3 regions of the Cellulomonas sp. JZ18 genome follow, and region 1 is predicted to be linked to each of the others. Evidence: riboswitches for the same ligand, from Rfam matches in the RefSeq annotation. Region 1 holds a riboswitch; each other region holds the start of a gene.
The links. Region 1 has a riboswitch for S-adenosylmethionine ahead of GC089_RS00435 (methylenetetrahydrofolate reductase). Riboswitches for the same ligand answer to the same signal wherever they lie in the genome.
Positions count from the first base shown of each region.

Region 1 (5,882 bases):
GACGAACGTGAACCCGCTCGCCGCCTCCGGCCCGGACGCGACGAGCCCGATCGCCACGGCCACCCAGGTCAGGGCCAGCACGTAGACGGTCAGCACGCCGAGCGCGGCGAGCCAGCCGCCCGCGGACGCCGCCGGGTCGAACCCCACGAGCAGCGCGACCACGACGACGAGCGCGGTGGACAGCGCGTTGCGTGCCAGGCTCGCCACCACGTGCCCGGTCAGCACGGCACCGGCCGGGACCGGCATGCTCCGGAAGCGGTCGACGATGCCGTTGGTCATGTCGCCCGCCACGTCGACGGCCGTCGTCGCCGCGCCGTAGCCGGCGGTCAGCAGCACGATCGCCGGGACGACGAAGTCCACGTACGCCATGCCGGTGCTGATCGCGCCGCCGAAGACGTAGACGAACATCAGCAGCAGCACGACGGGCAGCAGCACCGCGAGCAGCAGCGTGTCGAGCTGCCGGGTGGACCGGCGGACGCTGCGGCCCACGAGCGCGAGCGTGTCGCGCACGGCGTCGAGAGGCCCGGGGGGCGGCGGCACGGGGCGCGGGGTGAGGTCGACGGTGGTCATCGGGGCTCCCGGTCGGACGAGACGGTGGTCGTGGCGGACGTGGCGAGGGCCGGCGTGGCGAGGGCCGGCGTGCGGCCGTCCGCCGGTGCGGACGGCCCGGTGTCGTGGCCGGTCAGGGCGAGGAAGGCGTCGTCGAGGGTGGGCGTGCGCACCTGCCAGTGCACGACGTCGAGCCGGCGCCGCTCGACGTCGCCGAGGACGCGCCGCACGTCGGCGACCGAGCCGTCCGTCACGAGCCGCTCGGTGGTGCCGTCGGCGAGCGCGAGCTCGACGTGCGCCGACCCCACCGCGGCCTTGAGCTCCGCGGCGGTGCCGTCCGCGACGACGACGCCGCGGTCGATGACGGCGACACGGTGCGCGAGCGCATCGGCCTCCTCCAGGTACTGGGTCGTGAGCAGGACGGTCCCGCCCGCGGCGACGACGGATCGCACCACGTCCCACAGGGCCGCACGGCTGCGCGGGTCCAGGCCTGTGGTGGGCTCGTCCAGGACGAGGACCTGGGGTCGGCTCAGCAGGCTCACGGCGAGGTCGAGGCGCCGGCGCATCCCGCCGGAGTACGTCCGCACGGTGCGACGTGCGGCGTCGGTGAGGTCGAACAGCTCGAGCATCTCGGCGGCCCGCGCGCGCACGAGCCGGCGGGGCACGTGCGCGAGGCGGGCGGCGAGCCGCACGTTCTCCTCACCCGTGAGCAGCTCGTCGACGGCCGCGTACTGACCCGTGAGGCTCAGGGCCGCCCGGACGCGCGCGGGCTCCCGGCGCACGTCGTACCCGGCGACGCGCGCGGTGCCGCCGTCCGGTGCGACGAGCGTCGCCAGGATCCGCACGGTCGTGGTCTTCCCGGCGCCGTTCGGGCCGAGCAGCGCGAGGACCTGGCCCCGCCGGACGGTGAGGTCGACGCCCCCGAGCACGGTCCGGCCGCCGTAGGCCTTGCGCAGGCCCCGGACCTCGATGACGGGCTCCTCCATCACGCACCTCCTTCTGTGTACGTCGCAAACTGTGTGTGTATGTCATACACACTTGTAGGATCGGGAGTCAATGGACGACGACCGATCGACCCCCACGACCGCCGACGACGACCCGGCCGCACGGCGCGAGGCCGAACGCGCCCGCCGCGACCGCGAGAAGGCGGAGCGCGCGGCGCAGAAGGAGGCCGAGCGCGCCCGGCGCGACGCCGAGCAGGCGCGCCGGCAGGCCGAGAAGGACGAGCGCGACGCCCGCCGTGCCGCCGAGCGTCGCGAGCGCGAGCGCGCGCGTGCCGACGCCGAGCGGGCGAAGGAGGACGAGCAGCGCCGCCGGGAGCGCGAGCGCGAGGCGGCCGACGCCGCGCGTGAGGCGGCACGCGCGCTGCGGGAGGCCGAGCAGGCGGACCGCGCCGCGGCGCTCGCACGGCGCCGCGCCGTGCGCGAGGCCGAGAAGGCGCGTCGGCAGGCCGAGCGCGCGGACCCGGACGTCGCGACCCCGCCGGACCTCGCGGACCTCCCGCCGGACCTCGCCGTCCTGTGGCGCGGCTCCGCACCCGCACGGCGCGGTCCGCGCCCCGGGCTGTCGCTCGAGCAGATCGCCGACGCCGGCATCGCGCTGGCCGACGCCGAGGGCCTCGAGGCGGTGTCGATGGCACGGCTGGCGGAGTCCCTCGGCTTCACGACCATGTCGCTCTACCGCTACGTCACGAGCAAGGACGAGGTCCTCATGCTCATGGCCGACCGCGCGGCCGGACGCCCTCCGCACGTCGGCCCCGAGGTCGGCGGCTGGCGCGAGCGGACCGAGCTGCTGCTCGAGCTGCAGCGGCCCGTCCTCGCCGCCCACCCCTGGCTGGCCCGCACGACGAGCACGATCTTCGCCGTCGGTCCCAACCGGCTCGCGTGGATGGACGCGATGCTCGCGTGCCTCGAGGACACGCGGCTGACGGAGCCCGAGAAGCTGTCGGTGGTCGGGGTGCTGTCGAGCCACCAGCTCGACTGGGCGCGGCTGATCGACGCGTACACGGTGCGCGAGCGGGCCGCCGGCGACGACGAGCCCGCCGACCCGGACGCGGTGATCGCCCGGCTCGTCGACCCCGCGACGCAGCCGGCGCTGGCGCGCGCCGTCGCCGGCGGCGCCCTCGACCCGGCCGCGGCGCCCCCCGGTCCCACGGGGACCGGGCTCGACTTCGGCACCCGCGTCATCCTCGACGGCATCGCCGCGCTCGTGGAGCGGCGCGCGCAGGACTGACGGCACCGACCCGACCCCAGCCCGACCGTCCCGCCCGTCCCTGCACACGGCGGAGCCCGACACGCCGGGATGTCGGCGGGGACGAGCAGACTCGCCGCATGACCGAGACCCCCGTCCCGCCCGGCGGCTCCCCCGGGGACGCCCTGCCGCTGGTCGCCGGCCGCTGCTTCGGCGACGGCGACCCGCTCTACGCCGCTTACCACGACGAGGAGTGGGGCGTGCCCGTGCACGACGAGCACGCGCTGTTCGAGCGCCTCGCGCTCGAGGCGTTCCAGTCCGGACTCGCCTGGATCACGATCCTGCGCAAGCGGCCGGCGTTCCGCACCGCGTTCGCCGGCTTCGACCCCGAGGTGGTGGCGCGCTTCGGCGACGGCGACGTGGCCCGCCTGCTCGCCGACGCCTCGATCGTGCGCAACCGGGCCAAGATCGAGGCGACGATCGCCAACGCGCGCGCCGTGCTCGCGCTGCACGAGGCGGGGCGCAGCCTCGACGAGGTGCTCTGGTCGCACGCGCCGCAGGGAACGCGCACGCGTCCGAGCGGCGGCGCCGACGTGCCGGCCACGACGCCGGAGTCCCGCGCGCTGGCGCGCGAGCTGCGCGGCCTGGGGTTCCGGTTCGTCGGGCCGACCACCGCGTACGCGGCCATGCAGGCGTGCGGCGTCGTCGACGACCACGTCGCGACCTGCCCGGTGGCGCTGCGCCGTTCGGGCGCGTCCGTGACCGGCGCACCGGGCGGAGCGCGTCCCGGTGCTCCACTGGGGTGACACGCGGTCCGGACGCGTGTCCAGGACCAGCGACGGGACTAGGGTGCCCGGCATGGTGGACCAGCGGGACGGCGAGGGACGGCACGACGCCGTGCGCGCCGCACACGACGCGTGGGAGAGCGCCGACGCGCCCGACCCCAGCGTCCTGGCCGCCGTCCAGGACGGTTTGCTCGCCGTACCCGCCGGCTCGCCGACGGCGTGGTTCGGCGTGCCGAGGCCGCGCCCCTCGCGCGAGCAGCCGCCGCCGGACGGGCTCCGCCGCCGCCAGCGCTGACGCGACGACGCCGAACGTCGCGCGCTCGGGCCGCCGAGGGCGACCCCCGTCGGCACACGTCCTCACCCGCTCAGGGCGCGCCTGACCGCCCCGCGACACGCCGCGTCTCATGCAGCGGTCACCCCTGTCCGCCATACGGGACCGCTCGCTACGCTTCACGCCGACCATCCAGAGCGGCCGAGAGACCTGGCTCAGCGACGCCGCAGCAACCCCCCTCCTCGTCGAGGGTGTGGGTGCTTCCGCCAGGAACGATGGAGTGACGATGATCGTGCGCCCTGACGTCGCCGACCCCACGGACGGCGGCACGTCCTGCCTGGCCGCCGCCCGCCCTCGTCCCCGGCCCTGCGCCGGGACGCCGCGATGACCGCCGTGGCGGACGCGCGGGCCGCGAGTGCCCCCGCCGACGGGCGCGCGCCGGTCGACGGGCACGCGCCGGCCACCCGCGCCGCGCGCCGGCGGGCCCCCGCGGCCGCGCTCGACCGGCCGACCGTGTCGTTCGAGCTGTTCCCGCCGCGCGACGTCGACGCCGCGCCCCGCCTGTGGGCGACCGTCCGGGAGCTCGAGGCCGCCGAGCCCGACTTCGTGTCGGTGACCTACGGCGCCTCCGGGAAGACCCGCGAGACGACGCGCGCCCTGGTCACGCGCCTGCTCCGGGAGACGACGCTGAACCCGATCGCGCACCTCACCTGCGTGGGCACCTCGCGCGCGGAGGTCGCGGCCGTGGTCGAGGAGTTCCTCGACGAGGGCGTGCGCGCGTTCCTCGCGCTGCGGGGCGACCCGCCCGCCGGGCAGGCGGACTGGCAGCCGCACCCGGAGGGCGTCGCCACCGCCGCCGAGCTCGTCGCGCTGCTGCGCGAGGTCGAGCAGCGCCGGTGCGCGGGCTCGCCCGCGCAGGCGGTGCGGGCGCGCGTGCGGCCGCTGTCGCTCGCCGTCGCCGCGTTCCCGCGCGGCAACCAGGCCACCGGCGGGACCCGGCAGCAGGACGTGCAGGCGCTGCTCGCCAAGCAGGAGGCCGGCGCCGACTTCGCCATCACGCAGGTGTTCTTCGACGCCGAGGCGTACCTGGGCCTCGTCGCCGAGGCCCGTCGGGCGGGGGTGACGATCCCGATCGTCCCGGGGATCATCCCCACGACCGACCCGGCCCGGCTGCTGCGCGTGCAGGAGCTGACGGGGGTGCCCGTCCCGCGCACGCTCCTGGACCTGCTCGGGTCGGTGGACGACCCGCTCGAGCGCCACCGACGCGGCATCCGCGCGGGCGTCGACCTGGTCCGGGCGGTGCTCGACGGCGGCGCACCCGGCGTCCACGTCTACACGTTCAACAAGCACGAGGCGGCACTCGACCTGCTCGACGGCGCCGACCTGCGCGGAGGCCGCCCGGCCGCCGCCGTCCCCACGACGTCCACCGAGCCCGCCGGCGACCTTGCCGTCGGGCCCACCCCGACACCGGCGAGGTAACCCGTCATGACCGACACCGCCACCACGACCCCGGCCCCGGCGTTCCCCGCCGGCTCCGTGCTGGGCTACCCCCGCATCGGCCCGCGCCGCGAGCTGAAGAAGGCGCTCGAGGCGTTCTGGGCCGGCCGCACCACGGCCGAGGAGGTCGAGGCCGTCGCCGCCGACCTGCGCCGCCGCACCCGCACCCGGCTCGCCGAGCTCGGGCTCGCCGCCGACGCCCCGGCGATCCCCAGCGCCTTCTCCTTCTACGACCACGTCCTCGACGCCGCGGCGCTCGTCGGCGCGGTGCCGGCGCGCTTCGCCGACCTGCAGGACGCGGACGGCCGCCTCGACCTCGCCGGCTACTCGACGGTCGCGCGCGGACGGGGCGACGACCTGCCGCTCGAGATGACGAAGTGGTTCGACACGAACTACCACTACCTCGTCCCCGAGATCGGCCCGGACACGACGTTCCGGTACGCGAGCGACCGCCCGGTCGCCGAGTTCGCGGAGGGCCTGGCGGACGGCGTCCTCACGCGTCCCGTCGTCGTCGGCCCGGTCACCTTCCTCGCGCTGTCCAAGCCGACCGAGGACGCACCCGCCGGCTTCGGCCCGCTGGACCGCCTCGA
Region 1 is NZ_CP045245.1:87,872-93,753, reverse strand. Features, by position in the region: gene GC089_RS00460 (ABC transporter permease) at 1-570, opposite strand, end outside; gene GC089_RS00455 (ATP-binding cassette domain-containing protein) at 567-1,535, opposite strand; gene GC089_RS00450 (TetR/AcrR family transcriptional regulator) at 1,606-2,781, shown strand; gene GC089_RS00445 (DNA-3-methyladenine glycosylase I) at 2,880-3,545, shown strand; gene GC089_RS00440 (hypothetical protein) at 3,598-3,819, shown strand; SAM riboswitch class I at 3,981-4,088, shown strand; gene GC089_RS00435 (methylenetetrahydrofolate reductase) at 4,180-5,274, shown strand; gene metE (5-methyltetrahydropteroyltriglutamate--homocysteine S-methyltransferase) at 5,281-5,882, shown strand, end outside.

Region 2 (5,882 bases), 580 kb from region 1:
ACTTGCCGGAGCCGGACACGCCGGTGAACACGGTGAGGCGGCGCTTGGGCACGTCGAGGTCGACGTCCTGCAGGTTGTTCTCACGGGCACCGCGGATGGCGATGACGTCGGGCACGGCTGCTCCTCGGGGCGGGGTGGGCGGCACGGCGGTACCGACCGGCGGGGGAGCCCGGAGTCACCGGGTCCCGGCCGGCCGGGGGACGCTTCGAGCGTACGGTTGACGTACACGTGCAGGGTTGCGGCAGAAGCGGCCAGGGGATGTCCGCGTCCGACCCTCAACTCCCGGGAGGTGGTGTGGGCGCTGGCTGGCGCACGGTCGACGTCGCGCGTGCCGCGGGCGTCTCCGCCCAGGCGGTGCGGCTGTACGCCGGGTACGGGGTGCTGGGGGAGGTGCCGCGGGCCGCGAACGGGTACCGCGCGTGGACGGCCCGGCACGCGGACCTCGCCGTCGCCTACCGCGCGCTCGCGGCCGCGTACGGGGGCGAGACGGCCCGGCGGGTCCTGCGCGCGGTGCACGCGGGCGAGCTGCGGTCCGCCTTCACCGCGGTCGACGCCGCGCACGCCGCGTGGCACGCCGAGCGTCAGCGCCTCGACCGCCTCGAGCGCGCGCTGGCCGAGCTCGCGGACGACGACCCCGGTGACGCCGGTGCCGTCGCGGCCGCGGCGTCCGAGGCGGCGGGGACGACCATGACCGTCGGCGAGGTGGCCGACGCGCTCGGCGTCCGCACGTCGGCGCTGCGCGTCTGGGAGGGCGCCGGCCTGCTCCGTCCGGCGCGGGACGCCCGGACGGGGCACCGCCGGTACTCCGACGCCGACGTCCGGGACGCCCGCGCGGTGCAGCTGCTGCGCAGCACCGGCGCCCCGCTGGAGGCGATCCGCCCGGTGCTGGACGCGTTGCGGGCGCACGCGGACGTCGCGACGCTGCGCGCCGCCGTCGACCGGCGCCGCGACGTGCTCGACGCGGTCGCCCGCGCGCGCGTCGCCGCGATCGCCCAGCTGCACCGCGTGCTGCCGCCGACCGCCTGAGCACCCCCGGCGCCAGCGTCCGCGGCCGTGCCGGGACACGTCCTCGCCGCCCGGACCGGCGCGACGCAGCCCGTCAGCGCGACAGCGTCGACAGCCCCCGCTCGAGGTCGTCCCGCAGGTCCTCGACGTCCTCCAGCCCGACCGAGAGCCGCACGGTCGCCTCCCCGATGCCGACCGCCGCCCGACCGGCGGCGCCGAGCTTGCGGTGCGTCGTCGTGGCCGGGTGCGTCGCGATCGACTTCGCGTCGCCCAGGTTGTTCGAGATGTCCACCACGCGCAGCGCGTCGAGCACGCCGAACGTCGCCTTCTTCGCCACGTCGGCGCTCGCGTCGCCGGGCACCGCGAGGTCGAACGTCACGACCGTGCCGCCGCCGCTCTGCTGCGCCCGGGCCAGGTCGTGCTGCGGGTGCGAGGGAAGGAACGGGTAGCGCACGCGCGCCACGCCCGGGTGCTGCTCGAGCCACGTCGCGAGCTCGAGCGCGGACGCCGCCTGGTGGCGCACGCGCACGCTCATCGTCTCCAGGCCCTTGAGCAGGACCCAGGCGTTGAACGGCGACAGCGACGGTCCCGTGTTGCGGATGAGGGTCTGCACGGGGCCGTGGACGAACCCCTCGGACCCGAGGATCGCGCCGCCGAGCACGCGGCCCTGCCCGTCGATGTGCTTGGTCGCGGAGTACACGACGACGTCGGCGCCGTGCTCCAGCGGCCGGGAGAACACGGGCGTGGCGAACACGTTGTCGACGACGACGACGGCGCCGGCCGCGTGCGCGAGGCGGCTGACGGCGGCGATGTCGACCAGGTCCTGCATGGGGTTCGACGGCGTCTCGAAGAACACCACGTCGGCGGGTGTGGCGAGCGCGGCCTCCCACTGCTCGGGCACGTGGCCGTCGACGTAGTCGGTCCGCACGCCCCACTTCGCGAGGATCTCGTCGAAGATGACGACCGACGAGCCGAACAGCGCGCGCGCCGCGACCACGCGCGACCCCTGGCGCACGAGCGCGGCGAGCGTCGTGAACACCGCGGACATGCCGGTCGCCGTCGCGTACGCGGCCTCGGCGCCGTCGAGCAGGCGCAGGCGCTCCTCGAACGTGGAGACCGTCGGGTTCCCGTACCGGGAGTAGAGGAAGCGGTCGACCTCGCCCGCGAAGCCCGCCTCGGCCTCCGCGGCGGACGCGTACGCGTACCCCTGCGTGAGGAACAGGCCCTCGGAGAGCTCGCCGAACCCGCTGCGGACCAGCCCGCCGCGCACCGCGAGGGTGTCGGGGCGCAGGGTGGAGCGGTCGGTGCGGTGGTCGTCCCAGTCACCGGGCCCCGGGACGCGCGCGCTCACGGCTGCACCCACGGCAGGCCGGCGGCGCGCCAGCCCTCGTGCCCGCGGTGGCCGTCCGGGCCGGTCGGGCCCTCGAAGCCCTCCAGCACGTTGTACGCCGGGCCGAAGCCCGCCGCGGTGGCCGCCTGGGCGGCACCGATCGACCGCTGGCCCGAGCGGCACAGGAACACGACCGGCCGGCCGTCGCCCGGCGTCACGCCGGTAGCCGCGAGCTGGTCGAGGAACTGCGGGTTGGGACGCCCGGACGGGTACGAGACCCACTCGACGAGCGCGGCGTGCCGGCCGAGCTCGCGCAGGTCCGGCACGCCGACGTACCGCCACTCGGCGTCGGTGCGCACGTCGACGAGCACGGCGTCCGGCTCCTCGCGCAGCAGCTCCCAGGCCTGCGTCGGCGTGATGTCGCCCGCGTACCCCGCGGCGGGGCGTGGCTGCACGGCCATGCGTCCTCCCATCGGTCTGGCGGTAGCACCCTCGTCCGGGCCCGTGCGGGTCCCGCGGGTTGCTGCGGCGTCGTCGAGCCAGATCTCTCGGCCGCTCTGGATGGTCGCCGGTGATGCTACGCCGGACGCGGAGGGGCGCGGCCGCGCGTCTCACGACGGCGCCGCCCCGCCGAGCGCGCCACTCGTCGGGCGAGCGCGCCAGTCATGTCCGGTGCGCTCGGCCGGTACCGGGCGCGCTCGGCGCGACGGGTCCGTCCGGGTGACGGGGTCGTGAGACGGGGCGTCTCGGATCGAGAGACGGACGGCGTGTCCGCGTTGACACCCGCCGCGGCGCACGCCGATCCTCGACGCAGGTCATGAGCGCCAGCGCGAAGCCCCGGCTCGCTGGCCGGCAACCCTCCTCCGCGGTGGGGTGCCCCGGGTGACGACCTGGCCGCGCGCCGCCCGGTGCCGGCAAGCGCGGGACCCGCGGGGTCCCTCCGGCAGTGGAGGTACGCATGACCACGATCACCGAGCTCCTCGCGTGTGCGGACGAGGTGTCCGGCACCGCCACCGCCCCCGTCGCCGCGGCGCCGGGCGTCGGACCCCTCCTGCCCGTCGTGGGCGCCTCGACGACCGTCCCGCTCGTGGACGGCACGAGCCGCACCTACGCGAACCTCGACTGCGCCGCGAGCGCGCCCGCGCTCGAGTCCGTCGCGGCCCGCGTCGCCGAGGTCCTGCCGCTGTACGCGTCGGTGCACCGCGGTGCGGGCTACCTCTCGCAGGTCTCCACCGCCCTCTACGAGGCGTCCCGCCAGGCCGTCGCCCGCTTCGTCGGTGCCCGCGAGGACGACGTCTGCGTCATCACGCGCAACACGACGGACTCGCTCAACCTCCTGGCCGGGGTCGTCCCGGACGGTGGTCGCGTGCTCGTCCTCGACGTGGAGCACCACGCGAACCTGCTGCCCTGGGTGCAGCGCGGCACGGGTGCGCACGCGGGCGAGACCCGCACGGCCACCGTGCTCGCGCTGCGGCCCACCGTCGCGCAGACGCTGGCCGCGCTCCGCGAGGAGCTCGCGCGCACGCCCTACGCGCTGCTGGCGCTCACCGGCGCGTCGAACGTGACCGGCGAGGCCCTCCCGCTGGCCGAGGTCGTCGCGCTCGCCCACGCCACCGGCACCCGGGTCGCGGTCGACGGTGCGCAGCTGGTGCCGCACCGCGGCTTCTCGCTCGCGGCGACGGGCGTCGACTACGTCGCGTTCTCCGGGCACAAGACGTACGCCCCCTACGGCGCGGGCGCGCTCGTGGGCCGCCGGGACTGGCTCGACACCGGGACCCCGTACCTCGCCGGCGGCGGCGCGGTGCGCGACGTGCGCGCGGACCGCACCCTGTGGCAGCCGGCCCCGGCGCGGCACGAGGCGGGCTCGCCGAACGTCATCGGCGCGATCGCCCTCGCGCAGGCGTGCGACACGCTCGCCGAGCTGCCGGCCGGCGCGCTGGAGGCGCACGAGCAGGCGCTGCGCACCCGCCTCGTCGAGGGGCTGGCGACGATCGACGGCGTGCGCGTCGCCCGCATCTGGCCGGACTCGACGGACCCCGTCGGCGTCGTCACGTTCACCGTGGGCGACCTCAACCCCGGCCTGGTCGCCGCCTACCTGTCCGCCGAGCACGGCATCGGCGTGCGCGACGGCCGCTTCTGCGCCCACCCGCTGCTCGCGCACCTCGGCGCGTCCCAGGGGGCGGTCCGCGCGTCCATCGGCGTCGGCACCACCGCGGAGCACGTCGACCGGCTCGTCACGGCGCTGGCGGCGCTCGTGGCGCGCGGCACGGGCGCCGGGTACGAGGTGGTGGACGGCTGCTGGTCGGTCGTCGACGACCCGCGGCCCCTCGTCGAGGTGCGCGGCCTGGACCACCTCGCGGCGACCGCGGCCGCCGCGTGCGGACCGGCCGTCGACGACTGAGCCACGCCCCCCGCGAGCGGCGGCCCCGGCCGGCTCGCGACCTCAGCCCGCGAGCCGCCGCGCCGCCCGGCGCAGCATCGCGGTCACGACCACGGGGTGCACCACCTGGACGACGCCGAAGTACAGCCGGCCCCGCCACCCGTGCAGACGGACCGCGGTCGTGACGCGCACGAGCCGGGCCGGCACGTCCACGGCGACGCCGCACCGGAAGTCGAGGTGGACGTCGTCGTGCGCGATCAGCGCCTCGTCACCGGACACCTCCGTGACCGCGAACGCGTCCCGCGGGGCCGGCGGGATCCGCAGCAGCGGGACGAGCGCCTGCCGCACCGCCAGCGCGGCGAGCACCCACCGCGGCATGGCCGCGGGCGAGAAGACCGTGCGGGCCCACGTCTGCGGGTCCGTCGGTGCGCCGGCGGGCAGCGGGGCGATGACCGCGTCGGCGAAGTCGGGCGCGGGCACGTCGCGCAGGGCCAGGGACCAGGGCGGTGACGGGGCGTCGGTGGGCTGCACGGCGGCGACGCTAGCGCGGGCCACCTGAGACGACGCCGAGCCGGCCGGCGCACGCGTGCCACCCTGCGGACGTGGAGCACGACATCGTCCTCACCGGTCACGGCGTCCGCCTCGTCCCGCTCGCGCACGAGCACGCGGCCGACCTCCTCGCGTTCACCGACGAGACCGTCTGGCGCGGCATGTCGTCCCCGACGCCGCGCACGCTCACCGACATGACCCGGGACGTCGCGGCGGCGCTCACCGCGCCGGGGCGCTACGCGTTCGCCGTGCTGGACGACGCCACCGGCCGGGTCCTCGGCTCGACGTCCTTCTACGACGTCGACCTGCGGATCGGGCGCCTGGAGGTCGGGCACACCTGGTACCACCCCGCGGTGTGGGGGACGACGGTGAACCCGGCGTGCAAGCTCCTGCTGATGACGCACGCGTTCGAGACGTGGGGCGTCGTGCGCGTCGCGTACCGCGTCGACGAGCGCAACCACAGGTCGATCGCCGCGGTGACCAAGCTGGGGGCCGTCCCCGAGGGCGGCTGCGCGACCACCGCCTGCGGCCCGACGGGTCGCGCGGCGCGTCGATGTACTTCTCCGTCCTGGCCGACGAGTGGCCGGGCGTGCGGGACCGCCTGCGCACCCGGCTCGG
Region 2 is NZ_CP045245.1:663,581-669,462, forward strand. Features, by position in the region: gene GC089_RS02990 (excinuclease ABC subunit UvrA) at 1-115, opposite strand, end outside; gene GC089_RS02995 (MerR family transcriptional regulator) at 295-1,026, shown strand; gene GC089_RS03000 (O-succinylhomoserine sulfhydrylase) at 1,100-2,356, opposite strand; gene GC089_RS03005 (rhodanese-like domain-containing protein) at 2,353-2,796, opposite strand; SAM riboswitch class I at 2,802-2,903, opposite strand; SAM riboswitch class IV at 3,149-3,262, shown strand; gene GC089_RS03010 (aminotransferase class V-fold PLP-dependent enzyme) at 3,294-4,736, shown strand; gene GC089_RS03015 (DUF2867 domain-containing protein) at 4,779-5,246, opposite strand; gene GC089_RS03020 (GNAT family N-acetyltransferase) at 5,318-5,882, shown strand, end outside.
Region 2: it holds a riboswitch for S-adenosylmethionine, as region 1 does, so the genes downstream of both, GC089_RS03005 (rhodanese-like domain-containing protein) here and GC089_RS00435 (methylenetetrahydrofolate reductase) in region 1, are expected to answer to the same signal.

Region 3 (5,882 bases), 130 kb from region 1:
GCCACGTCGCGCGTCTCGACGGCGTGGTCGTACAGGTCGAGGACGTGCGCGGCGGCGAGCTGGGCGGCGTCGCCGGTGGGCGCGTTCATCGCCGGAGCCGGCACCGGCGCGTACGGAGGACTGAGGAGTTCGAGGGGGCGGCGCTCGAGCCGCCGTCGGGACGGCCGGGTGCGTCGCGCCGTGCGGCGGCTGCGTCGGACGAGGCGGTCGCGTCGGCGGGAGAGCTGTCGGCACACGCCCCGGCGAGCAGGGTGAGGGTCACGGCGGCGACGGCGACGGACGCGACGGACCGGATGGGAAGAGGCATGCGGGGAGCCTCGCGTCACGGCGTCGCCGGGCGCGGTCGGCGGGCGCTGATCCGTGGACGAGCGCCGGTAGGGCCGGGGCTGTGGACGGTTCGACACCCTGCGGACGTGCGCGCCCGCGGACGACGACGTGTCGGTCACGCGTCCGCGTGCCTCGACCCTCAGCCGACGCTGCACGGGTCTGCCCGCCGCACGAGGGAGGCCGTCCCCCAGGTGCCCTGGGAGCGCTGAGCGGCAGACGGTCACGTGTGCACGGGGGCTTCCCCCGTGGCGGTCGCGGTCAGTTGCCGCTGAGGAGCGCGGCCGGCCTCAGCGGCAGTCGGGCGGTGTCGGGACGGCGGTGCAGAGCTCGGCGACGAGCTTGCTGGTGCGCTCGACGACCTCGAACGGGGTGCTCGTGGTGGTGGTCTGCGCGGTGCCGTCGACGTCACGCCACGCGGTCGAGCCGGCGACCTGGTAGCGGCCGGACCACTCGGTGGTCAGGGTGATCCGGCGGGTGCCGAGGTCACGGTAGACGTGGAAGGTGTCGAAGGCCGGGTACGGCGAACCGGGGTCGGTGGTGACCAGGGGGCGGGTGCCGTCGCCGAAGTCGTACGTGAACCGGGTGGGCGTGGCCTCGACCGTGACCTGGTAGCCCAGCAGGTCGGTCGTCAGGGTCACCGGGGAGGGGTCGGTGTAGACGATCGTCTCCTTGTTCACCAGCACCCAGTCCGCCGCCGGCTGCACGTTGAGGACCGGCGCGGGCAGGGGCAGCCGGCGGAAGTCCTCGGCGGTGAGGACTGGAAGGATGTCAGCCCCGCAACCCCCATTGTCGATCTGCTGCCACTGCCCCCACTCGGACGTCGGCGTGGCGCGTTCGCGCCGCCACATCGGGAGCAGGACCGTGTCTTCGCCGCAGTCGTACGCGCCCGAGGGGTTCGCGCCGGGCGCGCAGCTGCCGTCGCCGTTCCCGATCACCCAGACTCCAGCTGCCTCCCGGCATGCAGCGGCACGCTGGTACTCGGCGAGCCGCACCTCAGGAGCGGCGCCCTCGTTCCGCTTCGCGAGTTGCTGCGCGCGCCAGGCCGTGAACTCGAAGTGCCCTTCTGCGCTTCCCCTGCCGTTCCATCCCTGACCTGCCCCCGAGGAGCCAGTTGCGGCGGACAACGCGACCACCACCGCCACCAGGGACACCCTCAGACCGACGCCAGTCACTCCTGCCCCGCAGGGTGCAGCCCGACCGAGTCGATTCGCCACGCCCCCTCTAGCCACGTCATGGCAAAGTCGAAGTCATACACCGCCTCGGGGTTGCTCGAGACGACCGTGCCGGCTGAGTCCAGTTCCACTCCTTCTCCCTGCTTCACGCGCAGTCGCGCCGAGTACCACTCCCTATGGGAGAGCTCTATGCCCTCGGCGCTGAGAACTTCGACCGAGGCGCCAGTCGTGCTGTTCCCGGCGTCCAGCATGCGTTGCACATCGACACGAGACTCCGAGCAGAACTCGCATGTGGGTGCCGACATCGCATCCCACTCCGTGAAGTCGCCAGTGACGTACACGTACGGGTACAGCGAGATGAAGTACGACGCCGCCGCAGCCGCGCCGTCGGCGCTCGGCGTCGCCATCGCCTCCGGACGCGTGGGCGGGACGCTGAGGTCGACCGTCGGCGAGGGGGTCGGCGTCGGACGCGCCGTCTCCGTGGCGGGCGACGGTGGCTCGGGCGTCGGCTCGGTCGGCTCGGCGCGCGTGCACCCGGTCACGAGCAGCCCGACCAGCAGCCCCGCGGACACAGCTCTGCCCCAGCGTCGTCGCCCCTGCATGCCCGGAAAGTACCGGTTGGGCACAGCCCGCACGCCAGCGCTGCCCACCCTGTGGATGCGGTGTCGGCGCCGGCGCCTACAGTCGTGCTCGATCAGGAAGCTCGGCCTCACGTCCTCCGGCGCGGCCGACTGGCAACCGCGCGAGCGCACGGTGCCCCCGGAGGAAGATCCGCCCGCGCCGCCCGGCACGGGAAGACGCTCGACCTCCGCGGGAGGACCCATGGCCGCACCGTTCGACATCGAGACGCCCCTCGGCGCACCCGAGACCGGCTGCGTGTGCGAGGAGCCCGGGCACGTGCCCGCCGCGCGGCGGGTGCGTGCCGCCGTGTCCGCGACCGGTGAGGCGTACCGGCTGGCCGGGGTGGACGGCGACGTCGTCCTCGCCGTGCGGTCCGGCGGCACCACCGTCCGCTGGTGGGTGCACGACACCGGGCCCTTCGCGGAGCACGCGGCGTCCGCAGACCCGACGGTCCGCCTGCACGACGGCGGCGTCGTCCGCGTCGGCTCGCGGTACCGCAGCGTCGCGACGGACGGCGTCGCGTCCCCGTGCGTCGAGGGTGTGGTCCGCCCGACCGGCACCCGCTACGCGTTCCTGCTCCGCGCGCTGCCGCCCGACCCGACGCTCGTCGCGGTCTTCCCGCACACGGCGTCGCTCTACCGGCTCGACCCGCCGATGCGCACGCGCTGGGGCCGGTACGACCACGTCGTCGTCCTCGCGCAGCACGACGAGCGGGGCGGGCGGACGCAGGTCTTCCCGTCGGACGCGGACGCGGTGATGTCGCCGGGCGACCTGCCCGGCAGCCACACCGGCGGCACGGACCACGTCGAGGCGCTCAACCGGGCCGGCTACGAGGTCGTGCTGGAGCCGGTGACGCCGGACCGTCCTCGCACCTGACCTCCCACCGCGTGAAGCGTTGTGGACGCCACGTGACCACAACGCTTCACGCCGAGACGCGGCGGCGGGGTGGCGGCGACGCGCAGCTCGCCGCCCCGGCCCGTCCTACGCCAGCGGGCCCAGCACCTCCTGCGGCTCGCGGTCGACGACCAGCCGCGACAGCGGCCCGAGCAGACGCTTCTCCTCGTACCGGAAGTGCGTCTCCATGATCGCCTCGATGCCGTCGAGGTGGCGGTGGAGGGTGGCCGCGTCGTGGCCCGCGTCGACGGCCTGCTGGAGCGAGCCGAGCAGCTGGGCGAGCACGCTGTGGTCGCGCGTGAGCTGGGCGAGCACGTCGGCGAGGGACGGGTCGAGCGCGAGCAGCTCGGGGAACATGACGTCGTCCTCGCGGCGGTGGTGACCGTCGAGCGCGGCGCAGAAGCCGGTGCAGAAGAGGCGCAGGTCGGCGGCGAGGCGCGGTGAGGCCGGCTGCTCGCCGGCGTCGTCGATCGCGTCGCGCGCGATCTGGAGGCTGTCACGGAGTCGGGCGTGGACGTCGCGGAGCTGACGGTCCCACGCGACGAGGCGGGAGCGGTCGTCGGAAGGCATGTGCGCACGACCGTAGGGGCGGCGCACGGGCGGACGGAAGAGCCGGCGCCCGCACCCGCGGCGCAGCAGAGCACTCTGGGCGCGACGCGCACTGCCCACCGACGCGTCCGTCCGCGCCCACGAGCACGAGCCGCCGGACGGCCCGAAGCCTCAGCCCGCGAGCGCCGCCTTCAGGAACGCCACGTCGTCCGCCTGCCCCTCGCCCGGGGTCTCGACCACCGCGTCGCACCCGGCCTCGCGCACGACGTGCGCGATGAGCTCCGGCGGGATGGTCCCGGTCGCGAAGTTGGCGTGCCGGTCGCGGCTGGACCCGTGCTCGTCCCGGGAGCTGTTCGCGTGCACGAGGTCGATGCGCCCGGTGATCGCGGTGAGCCGCTCGACGATCGTCTCGAGGTCCTCCCCCGCCGCCCATGCGTGGCACGTGTCGAGGCAGACGCCCACCTCGTACTCGCCGATCGCGTCCCAGAGCATCGCCCAGCGGTCGAGCGTGCGGGCGCAGGCGTTCTCGCCGCCGGCGGTGTTCTCGACGAGCACCGGCACGGGGAACTCGGCGCGCGCGAACGTCTTGCGCCAGTTGTCGATGCCGACCGCGATGTCGTCGCCGTCGCCGACGTGCCCGCCGTGCACGATGAGGCCCTTCGCACCGAGGTCGGCGGCCGCGGCGGCGTGCTGGGCGATCATGTTGCGGCTCGGGATGCGGATCCGGTTGTTCGTCGACGCGACGTTCACCAGGTACGGCGCGTGCGCGTAGATGCCCAGGCCGGAGTCGATCAGCGCGTCCGCGTCCGGGCGCCGCACGGGCTTCTTCCAGCCCTGCGGGTCGGCCAGGAACAGCTGCACGGCCTGCGCGTCCACCTCCGTCGCGGCGGCGATCGGGTCGTCGCCGCGCACGTGGGCGCCGATGAGCACCACAGCAGCCTCCTCACAGGGGGTCGGGGTCGCGCCAGGCTAACCCGCTCCACCGACAGCCCGCGGCCCGCCGTCCACCCGCCGGTTCCCCCGAACCGGATTTGCACGGAGTCCTGACAAATCGGTCGCGGTGTGGTGTGCTCCGGATGTCCGTTCTCGTTGCTCAAGGAAGAGGAACACTGCATGGACCCGTCCACGCACGCCCCCACCACCAGGAGAGGCCGCGCCCGCGTCCTCGCCCTCACGGCCGCCGCGCTCACCGCCGTCGCGACGGCCGGCGCCCCGTCCGCGTCGGCGGCGGCACCCGACACCCTCGCCCGCCACGGCACGTCCGACCCCACCCTGGGCGCCAACGTGCTCGTCTTCGACCCGTCGATGCCCGTCGCCGACATCCAGGCCCGCGTCGACCAGATCCACGCGCAGCAGGTCGATGCCGAGATGAGCACCGACCGGTACGCGCTGCTGTTCCTGCCCGGCGAGTACGGCACGCCGGAGCAGCCGCTGCAGATGAAGGTCGGCTACTACACCGAGGTCGCGGGCCTCGGCGGCTCGCCGTCCGACGTCGTCGTCCACGGCAAGATCGAGACCTACAACCGCTGCCTCAACCCCGACCCCGCGAACCCCAACTGCATCGCGCTGGTCAACTTCTGGCGGACGCTGTCGAACCTCACGCTCGACATCGACGGCACCGGGCAGGACGACTGCCGCCGCACCGCGAACTTCTGGGCCGTCTCGCAGGCCGTCTCGGTGCGCCGCGTCGACGTCCGCGCCGACGAGGGCGACCCCGGCTTCTCGCTCATGGACTACTGCACGGCCGGGCCGCAGTACGCGAGCGGCGGGTTCATCGCGGACTCGCGGTTCGGGGACGTGACCAACGGGTCGCAGCAGCAGTGGCTGACGCGCAACAGCGTGGTCCGCAGCTGGTCGAACGGGGTGTGGAACCAGGTGTTCTCCGGCGTCGAGGGGGCGCCGGACGACTCCGAGTTCCCGAACCCGCCGTACACGACGCTCGACGAGACGCCGCTGAGCCGCGAGAAGCCGTACCTGTACGTCGACCAGCGCGGACGCTGGCACGTCCGGGTGCCGCAGGCCCGCGAGGGCACCCGCGGCATCAGCTGGGCGGACGGCATGACCCCCGGCCGGTCGGTGCCGCTGCGCGACTTCCACGTCGCGAAGCCGGGCGACAGGATCCAGACGATCAACGCGCAGCTGGCCCGCGGCAAGCACCTGCTGCTGACGCCGGGCGTGTACGACGTCGCGCGCAGCATCGAGGTGAAGCGGCCGGGGACGGTCGTGCTGGGGCTCGGGCACGCGACGCTGACGTCGGCGGGCGGGGCGGTGCCGCTGCGCGTCGCGGACGTGCCGGGGGCGATCGTCGCGGGCGTGACC
Region 3 is NZ_CP045245.1:213,757-219,638, reverse strand. Features, by position in the region: gene GC089_RS18300 (hypothetical protein) at 1-89, opposite strand, end outside; gene GC089_RS01015 (hypothetical protein) at 615-1,262, opposite strand; gene GC089_RS01010 (DUF6318 family protein) at 1,496-2,125, opposite strand; SAM riboswitch class IV at 2,192-2,305, shown strand; gene GC089_RS01005 (hypothetical protein) at 2,322-2,996, shown strand; gene GC089_RS01000 (hemerythrin domain-containing protein) at 3,102-3,584, opposite strand; gene GC089_RS00995 (deoxyribonuclease IV) at 3,735-4,496, opposite strand; gene GC089_RS00990 (glycosyl hydrolase family 28-related protein) at 4,677-5,882, shown strand, end outside.
Region 3: it holds a riboswitch for S-adenosylmethionine, as region 1 does, so the genes downstream of both, GC089_RS01005 (hypothetical protein) here and GC089_RS00435 (methylenetetrahydrofolate reductase) in region 1, are expected to answer to the same signal.